One region of the Arthrobacter sp. PL16 genome, then DNA from elsewhere that is predicted to be linked to it. Evidence: riboswitches for the same ligand, from Rfam matches in the RefSeq annotation. Region 1 holds a riboswitch; the other holds the start of a gene.

Region 1 (4,278 bases):
GTGAAGACGATCGTGTCGCCGGACCGCTCGTATGCGGCGAAGCCGACGGGATCGCCGTCGAGCGTGGCGACGTAACGGCTCTTCGCCTCGTCGGTGCTGACCTCGACTCCGGGATGATCGGTGCTCATGCAGTCACTCTGGCATTCGCCGCACAGGGCGGTCAACGACGCCGGCGGGGTTGCGCAGGTGTTGCCCTGGTCGAACCAGGAGCAGGTCAGTCGAGCCCGGGTGCCTGCACCGGGGCTGCGCTGCTGTCCATGAGCCACGCCACGGCGTCGGGCTCCGAGGTGAAGTAGCGCGTGGTCGTGGGGGAGCGGTGCGAGAAGCCGGACATCACCTCGTCGATGACGTCCTCGCCGACCAGCGCGACCCGCGAGAAGCCGCGGTAGCCCATCATCCCTATGCGCGCCTCGGGTGTCACGCCGCTGATTCCGTGCATGTGGACAAGGAGCGGCAGGGCTGTTGGACCGTGGAATTCCGCGAGCGCCCGGGCTGCAGCCACAGCGCGTGAGTGGGTGATCTCGACCCCACGCCGCCAGCGCAGAATCAGCATCCCGCTGTCGATACGGGCGTCGAACGGGTCCATCGGGCTCCTTCGGCGGAGTTTTCGGGCATGGCCTTTCAGCGTAGCAAGGCTCACAGCGGGTTCGGGCCGGGTGTCCATGGCTGCACGCCTCGGGCGTCCGGCCCGTGCACGTTGTAGCGTCTGATCCATGACATCGAACATCCTGGTGACCGGGGCGAGTCGAGGCATCGGCGCGTCGATCGCCCACGAAGTGGCCTCCCGTGGACATCGGGTCGCGGTGCACGCGGGGCGGGACGTGGCGGCAGCGGAGGCTGTCCGGAGCGGATTGCCCGGCTCGGGCCACGTGGTCGTGGTGGGCGATGCAGGTGATCCCGACGCGTGCCGGCAGATTGTCGACGACGCCGTCGCAGGCCTCGGCGGCGTCGACGTCCTCGTCAACAACGCAGGGATCTTCGAGGCTCATCCCATCGACACCACCTCCTTCGGCGACTGGCAGCAGGCCTGGCGCCGGACCATCGACGTCAACCTGCTGGGCCCTGCAAACCTGTCCTGGCTGGTGGCGCGCCACCTCCTCGAGCGTCCCTCGGGTCCGTCGGGTGGACGCCTGATCAGCGTCGGATCGCGCGGTGCCTACCGAGGCGAGCCGATAACGCCGGCGTACGGTGCGAGCAAAGCCGGCCTCCACGCGATGACGCAGTCGCTCGCCGTCGCCCTCGCGCCCCACGGCATCCTCACGGCCGCGGTGGCTCCGGGTTTCGTGGAGACCGACATGGGCAGGAGCGTGCTCGACGGCCCGGGCGGGGATGCGGTGCGGGCGCAGAGCCCCTTCGGGCGGGTGGCGACGCCCGGGGACGTAGCCGAATCCGTGGCCTGGCTGGCCACCGAGGCGCCGCTCTGGGTAAGCGGCACCGTGATCGACGTCAACGGGGCGTCCTACCTCCGGTAGCCGGTCATTCATGACGCCGCGTGACGATCGGCTCTGGACGCCGCTGTCACCGCCGACCTAGGCTCGTCACCAGAATCAAGAGTTCCAACGCAAAACCCTGGTTTGTTGGACGGCAACCCTCTCGCTGTAGCGGGGTGCCCCAGGTGAGGATTCGGTCCGGCATGCACCGTGCGGACAAGTATGGCGCTTCCCTACGGCAGTGCCCTGACATGAGGATCCCCATGCCCGCTGCACCCCGCCACATCCGCTTCAACGCGTTCGACATGAACTGCGTAGGCCACCAGTCGCCCGGCCTCTGGCGCCACCCGGAGGACCAGTCCTGGCGTTACAAGGACCTGCGCTACTGGGCCGACCTCGCCCGGACGCTCGAGAAGGGCCTGTTCGACGGCATCTTCATCGCCGACGTCCTCGGCACCTACGACGTCTACGGCGGATCCAACGAGGCGACCCTGCGGCAGGGCACCCAGACGCCGGTCAACGATCCCTTCCTGCTGGTCTCCGCGATGGCCCTGGTCACCGAGCACCTCGGCTTCGGCGTCACCGCCGGCACCGCCTACGAACACCCCTACCCCTTTGCCCGCCGCCTCTCCACGCTCGACCACCTGACCAACGGCAGGGTCGGCTGGAACGTCGTCACCGGGTACCTCCCCTCCGCAGCGCGGAACATGGGTAACGAGGACCAGCTGGAACACGACGAGCGCTACAACCACGCGGACGAGTACCTCGAGGTGCTCTACAAGCTGCTCGAGGGTTCCTGGGAGGACGACGCCGTCGTCCGCGACCGCGAGACCGGAATCTTCACCGACCCCGCCAAGGTGCACGACATCAACCACCAGGGCACCTTCTTCACCGTTCCCGGCATCCACCTCAGCGAACCCTCACCCCAGCGGACGCCCGTCATCTACCAGGCGGGAGCCTCGCCGCGGGGCATCGCCTTCGCCGCGGGCAACGCCGAAGCGGTCTTCGTCGGCGCGCCCACCAAGCCCATCCTGAAGGACGCCGTCACGAAGATCCGCGACGCCGTCGAGGCCGAGGGCCGCGACCGGTACTCCGTCCGCATCTACACGATGCTGACCGTCATCACCGACGAGACCGAGGAGAAGGCGCAGGCAAAGCACGCCGACTACCAGCAGTACGTCAGCTACGAGGGCGCCCTCGTGCTGCTCTCCGGGTGGCTCGGCATCGACCTGAGCGCCTACGACCCCGACGAGCCCATCGGCAACGTGAAGTCCAACGCCATCCAGTCGGCCGTCGCCAACTTCCAGAAGGTCAACGACGACGGCGCCCCCTGGACCGTGCGTGACATCGCGGAGTGGGCGGGCATCGGCGGCCTGGGGCCGCGGATCGTGGGCTCCGGCGCGCAGGTGGCCGACGAGCTGCAGTCCTGGGTCGAGGAAACCGACGTGGACGGGTTCAACCTGGCGTACGCCATCACACCCGGCTCCTTCGAGGATGTCATCACCCACGTCATCCCGGAGCTGCAGAAGCGCGGAGCCTATCCCACGGAGTACGCCGAGGGGACGCTGCGCCAGAAGCTCTTCGGCAAGGGCGACCGCCTGCCCGAGGAGCACCGCGGCGCGCGCTACCGCCTCCAGACCGTCCGCCCCTGACGCGCCCCTGTCACCCCTGATACGTGCAAGGAACCCCATGATCACCCTGAGACAACTCACCAAGACGTACGGCCGCGGAGACACCGCCGTCACCGTGCTCGACCGCCTCGACTTCGAGGTACCGACGGGCCGCATTGCCGCGGTCGTCGGCCCGAGCGGCGCGGGCAAGAGCACCCTCGCCCAGTGCATCAACCTGCTCGAACGGCCCACGTCCGGGTCCGTCGTCGTGAACGGCGAGGAGCTCTCGGGCCTGCCGGAGAAACGGCTCCGCGAGGCGCGGCGGCGCATCGGCACCGTCTTCCAGTCCTCGAGCCTCCTGAGCCGCCGGACCGCCGCCGAGAACATCGCATTGCCCCTCGAATACCTGGGGGTCACGCCGAACGAAGCCAGGGCGCGGGTGGCCGAACTGCTGGACCGCGTGGGCCTGGCGGACAAGGCAGGGCATTATCCGTTCCAGCTCTCCGGCGGGCAGGCGCAGCGCGTCGGCATAGCACGGGCGCTGGCACTGCGGCCCTCCATCCTGCTGGCGGACGAGGCGACGTCCGGACTCGATCCGGACACCACACGGTCCGTCGTCGGCCTCATCCGGCAGTTGCGGGACGACCTCGACCTCACCGTCGTCTTCATCACCCACGAGATGGACACCGTCCGGCAGGTCGCCGACACCGTGGCCCGCCTCGACCACGGCCGGATCGTGGAGCAGGGCACCCTCGTGGAGCTCCTGACCTCGCACGAGTCCCAGCTGGGGCGCTCGCTGCAGCCCCGCCGCGGTCATGCCGGCCCCGAAGCCGGGACGCGCACCTGGTTCGTCACCTATGACTCCACCGTGGTGCCGGGCGACTGGATCCAGCGTGTCACGGCGGACCTCGGCACGGCCGTGCACCTGCTCGGCGCCTCCGTCGAGACGGTGCACGGCGTCAACACCGGCAGCGCGACCCTCGGCATCGGGACGGACGACGACGCTCGCGTCGCAGCTGCACTGGCCCGTTGCGGACTGAGCGGAACGCCCGACGACGGCCCGCCCCTCGGTCCGCGCGCGTCCCTCGGATCGGCCGACGCCGTGTCCGGCGGCTTCCTGGCCGGCGCGGGCCGCGTCCTCACCGGGACACTAGAGGACGTGGCATGAGCGCCGTCATCCTGCCCCGGGCCGACGTACCCCTCGCCGACCTTCCCGCCCTGCTGCTGCCCGCCTACGG
Region 2 (4,278 bases), on a different contig from region 1:
TCGAGTCAAGAACGGACCGGTGGAATCAAAAGTCCCCTCGAGTACGCCGAGGAGGGGCGACGCCGTAGTGGTGCGGCGGTGAACAACTTGGGCCACTCACTGATCGACGTGCTCACTACGGTGAAACTGCTGCCAAAACGCGGCGTCCATGTCCGAGCCATTTCTCGAGGAGCCATAAGGAATTTTCAATGACGCACAATGATCACGGCGAGAATTCCAGACTTGGGCCTCCACCTCCCAGGTGCAACTGACTGCGCAGATGTGATCGAATCTGAATCATCGCCGGACGATGACTGGATGAACGTCAGAAGGCGCGGACAGCTTCCGGGTGGCGTTCCCTTCGCACGAGACCGTGAATCACGGCCAGCGCTCCATGCCGGCGCATGGCGACTTGGATCAGGACGACCGCAGCCTCTTCGCAGGCGTCCTGCGCAAGATCCTGCCTGTTCTCCTCGCCAACGCTCACGGCAAGATCGTCGAGGTGCACCACCAGTTCCACCAGTCGTGTCCTCAGATACTCCTCGACCGTGAGCACAACACCCTGCAGGACTTCGACCCGACGATCCATGGTCGATCCATCGAGGTGTTCCTGGAGTCGTCGTCGCGCACGCCCGACGTCCTGTGCAAGAGCCGCAGCCCCCACGGCGGAGGCATCATGTGAGCGGGCACGAACCCCGCGATGGAAATCGCTGTCGACCGGATCATGGTCACCCAGCACTGCGATGAGGTATCCCGCCGCGTCGGTTGCCTCGACAGTTCCAGACGGCGCCGGGGCATCGACGTACTGCTCAACCGTGAGGACAGCCCTCGCCAGGTGTCCGGCCAAGCCCGCAACGGTGTACCCCTCGAGAGCACTCTGATCTTCCCAATGCTCCGCCACAGCTGTGCTGTCGAGTACGGATTCGACTCGTTCGGCCGCCTCCAGGAACGCAGACAGTATCGCGCTGGATACACTCCTCATGAAACCTCCGATCCGGCTACGCGAGCAATTCGATCCCATCACTCCGCAGGAACCCATGTGCCTTCCGTGGGTTACTGTCCCCCTGTTGAGCGAGCGTGGCAAGACGCTTCGAATCGTTCAGCGGCACGCGGCTATGCTCTCGCCATGGACCAGCAGCTGCACTTCATCACCGTTGCCACGCGTGACCTCGACGCGGCGCGGTCGTTCTACCGCAAGCTGGGTTGGTCGCCGGTCCTTGACGTACCGGACGAGATCATCTTCTACCAGGTAGCACCTGGACTGCTGCTGGGGCTGTTCCTCGCCGAGAAGTTCGCCGAGGACGTGGGACGTGATGAAGCGCCCGATCCAGCGGGAGTGACGCTGTCCCACAACGTCGGCAGCCCTGGCGACGTACAGAAGGTGGTCGCGGCGATGGCCGATGCCGGCGCAACGGTGCTGAAGGAGCCTCGAAAGGGTGCCTTCGGAGGTATCTTCCACGCCCTCGTGCGCGACCCCAACGACGTCGTCTGGGAGATCGCCCACAACCCCTGCTGGCGCATCGACGACAACGGGGCCGTCGTTCTCGGTTGACGCTCGGCATACGTGCGAGGGAGCAGCCGGAGAAGAGGTCACCTCACGGCGAACGACTTTCCGGAACGGGACCTGAAGTGACTCCCCCGCCAGAATTCCCGCAGGTTATTCATCTGGTCGCCCCTGTTCGTTCCGACGTATATCTCAATAATCGTCATATTTCTTTTTATTGACCGGACAACTCCCTGTTCTGCCTATAGTTGGTCCAGCTTCAAGAGATGCGGTCGCAAAGCTCCGACTGGACCGCACACCAACCCCATGTTCCTGGGTGGTTCGGATGACGAAGCGGCCTCCGCCATGGCACGCAAGTGCCGGTCCGGTGCGGGCAAGAGCACGTCGAAAGGCAGACACCGTGAGCTGTACCGCCCACCGCACCATCCCTTAGCAGTCCTACGCGCCATGCGCCCACCCTGCTGATTCTTTTCCACTTCTCCGTATTCCGCCCTGCGCGGCGCCGGACCGCTGTAAGGAATTCCCCTTGAATGAATCCGTAATTCCCCCTGCCCGGAATTCCAGGCAATTCCGGTATTTCCGGAATCTCACCGCGGTATCCGCGGTTGCCCTGGCCGCGCTCCTCAGTTCATGTGCGGGGCCGGCGAGCTCCACCTCCGAAGCAACCGGTGAACCCGTGAGCGGCGGCATCCTGGACGTATCGATCTCGGCGGAACCGGGCTGCCTCGACGGCCACGGCATCTCGGCTACCCAGCAGCAGTTCCTGGGGCGCCTGGTCTACGACAACGTGGTGACGCTGGACGAGAACGGGGACATCGCGCCGTACCTCGCGGAATCCTGGGACATCTCGGAAGACGGCAAGACCTACACCTTCCACCTCAAGCAGGGCGTGACCTTCAGCGACGGATCTCCCTGGAATGCCGAGGTCCTGGGTCAGAACCTCGAGCACATGCGGGATCCGGCGACGAAATCGCCGCTCGCCGCCGCATACATAGCCCCCTACGTGGACGGCAAGGTCATCGACGAATTCACCTTCGAGGCCTACCTCGACTACCCGTACACCCCCTTCCTCTACGCCCTCGCGCAGTCGTGGCTCGGCATGAACTCGGGCAAGGCCATCGCGGAGTCTCCCGAGACGCTGTGCCAGAAGCCGATCGGGACGGGCCCGTTCACCGTCGCGGACTACCAGCCGGGCCAGAGCATCAGCTACTCGAAGCGTGAAGGGTACGACTGGGCGCCGGAGTGGCTCGAGGGCGACGGCGAGGCGTACCTCGACGGCGTCGAGGTCACACTCGTCAGCGAGCCGGTCATCCGGCACCAGTCCCTGGTGTCAGGGCAGTACGACCTCACGGAGAACCTCGCGCCGCAGAACGCCGCAGCGGTGCAGGCCGACCCGGACTTCACCTATGAGAACCTCCCACGGACCGGCAGCCCCTACGTCCTGAGCTTCAACCTCAACCGCGCCCCCTTCGACGACCTGGCGGTCCGGCAGGCGTTCGCAGCCGCCGTCGACACCGAGGCCGTCACCGAAAGCCTCGGCTTCGGAACCTATACGCCGATCGACAGTTTCCTCTCCAGGGAGAGCAAATACTACGACCCGACCGTCGAGGGCGTGCTGACCCACGATCCGGAGCGGGCGAACAAGCTCCTCGACGACGCCGGCTGGTCGGCCAGGGACGACGAGGGCTTCCGCACCAAGGACGGCAAGCGACTCACCATCGAAGTGCCGACGGTCGAGAGTTCGACGCCGAGTCCCCTGCTGGTCCAACTCCAGGGCGAGGCCCGGAAGGTCGGCTTCGATCTCCAGATCATCCAACTCCCCCAGGCGCAACTCACCGAGCTGCGGTATGCCGGTGACTTCGACGCGCTCGCCGGCGTCTGGCACACCAACACCACCGACGTCCTGTTCATCAGGTACCACTCCTCGGAGATCACCGGTGAGCGGATCGGCCAGAACTCGTCCTACGTCAACGACCCGGCCCTGGACGACCTGCTGCTGACAGCCCGCGAGTCCGACGACGGGCCCGAGGCGGAAGAGGCGTACTCGAAGGCCCAGCACCGGCTGCTCGAGATCGTGCCCGGCCTGCCGCTCTACGAAAACCCGAGCCAGTTCGCCTACGCGAACACCGTGCAGGACGTCGACGTCGACACGTCCCACCCGGTGCCCGTCCTGACCTACGCGTGGAAGGCGGAGTAGGTGGCCGTCCTCCGACGCATCCTCACGCGCCTGCTGGTCGGTCTCGGCGTCCTCTGGGGCGCGGCCTCGCTGACCTTCCTCGCGGTCTACCTGATCCCAGGGGACACGGCCCTCCTGATCCTCGGCGGACCCGACGCGAGGCCTACCGCCGAGACCCTGGCGCAGGTCCGAGCCGACTACCTCCTCGACCAGCCGTTCATCGTGCAGTACGGCAGCTATCTCGGGAACCTGCTGCAAGGGGACCTCGGACAGTCGTACCGCCTACGCCTGCCCGTGACGGAAGCCATCGGTCAGCAGATCGGCGCCACGGCGGCGCTCTCGGCCGCCGCCGTCGCACTCGCCCTGCCCCTGACCTTCGCGGTGGCGATCCTCTCAGCACAGCGGGCCTCCTGGATCAGGTCCATCGTCTCCGGGATCGAGGTGGTCTTCGCCGCTACGCCGACCTTCATCATCGGCTTCGCACTGCTGATCGTGTTCTCCTTCACGCTGCACTGGTTCCCCATCGGCGGCAACCAGGGGCCGGTGGCACTCGTCCTGCCTGCTCTCACCCTTGCCCTGGCCATCTTCGGAACGCTTTCCCAGGTCCTGCGGAACGAGC

Evidence for each region. A riboswitch is a leader RNA that binds a small molecule or an ion and turns the genes downstream of it on or off. The one in region 1 is predicted to bind S-adenosylmethionine.
Region 2: it holds a riboswitch for S-adenosylmethionine, as region 1 does, so the genes downstream of both, RCH21_RS03410 (ABC transporter substrate-binding protein) here and RCH21_RS13230 (LLM class flavin-dependent oxidoreductase) in region 1, are expected to answer to the same signal.

Annotation. Positions count from the first base shown of each region.
Region 1 covers NZ_JAXCIC010000006.1:158,140-162,417, reverse strand. The annotation lists gene RCH21_RS13245 (GNAT family N-acetyltransferase) at 1-128, opposite strand, end outside; gene RCH21_RS13240 (STAS/SEC14 domain-containing protein) at 215-586, opposite strand; gene RCH21_RS13235 (SDR family NAD(P)-dependent oxidoreductase) at 714-1,472, shown strand; SAM riboswitch class IV at 1,546-1,659, shown strand; gene RCH21_RS13230 (LLM class flavin-dependent oxidoreductase) at 1,694-3,082, shown strand; gene RCH21_RS13225 (methionine ABC transporter ATP-binding protein) at 3,120-4,208, shown strand; gene RCH21_RS13220 (methionine ABC transporter permease) at 4,205-4,278, shown strand, end outside.
Region 2 covers NZ_JAXCIC010000001.1:744,452-748,729, reverse strand. The annotation lists gene RCH21_RS03420 (maleylpyruvate isomerase N-terminal domain-containing protein) at 305-961, opposite strand; gene RCH21_RS03415 (VOC family protein) at 1,106-1,531, shown strand; SAM riboswitch class IV at 1,741-1,869, shown strand; gene RCH21_RS03410 (ABC transporter substrate-binding protein) at 2,010-3,680, shown strand; gene RCH21_RS03405 (ABC transporter permease) at 3,681-4,278, shown strand, end outside.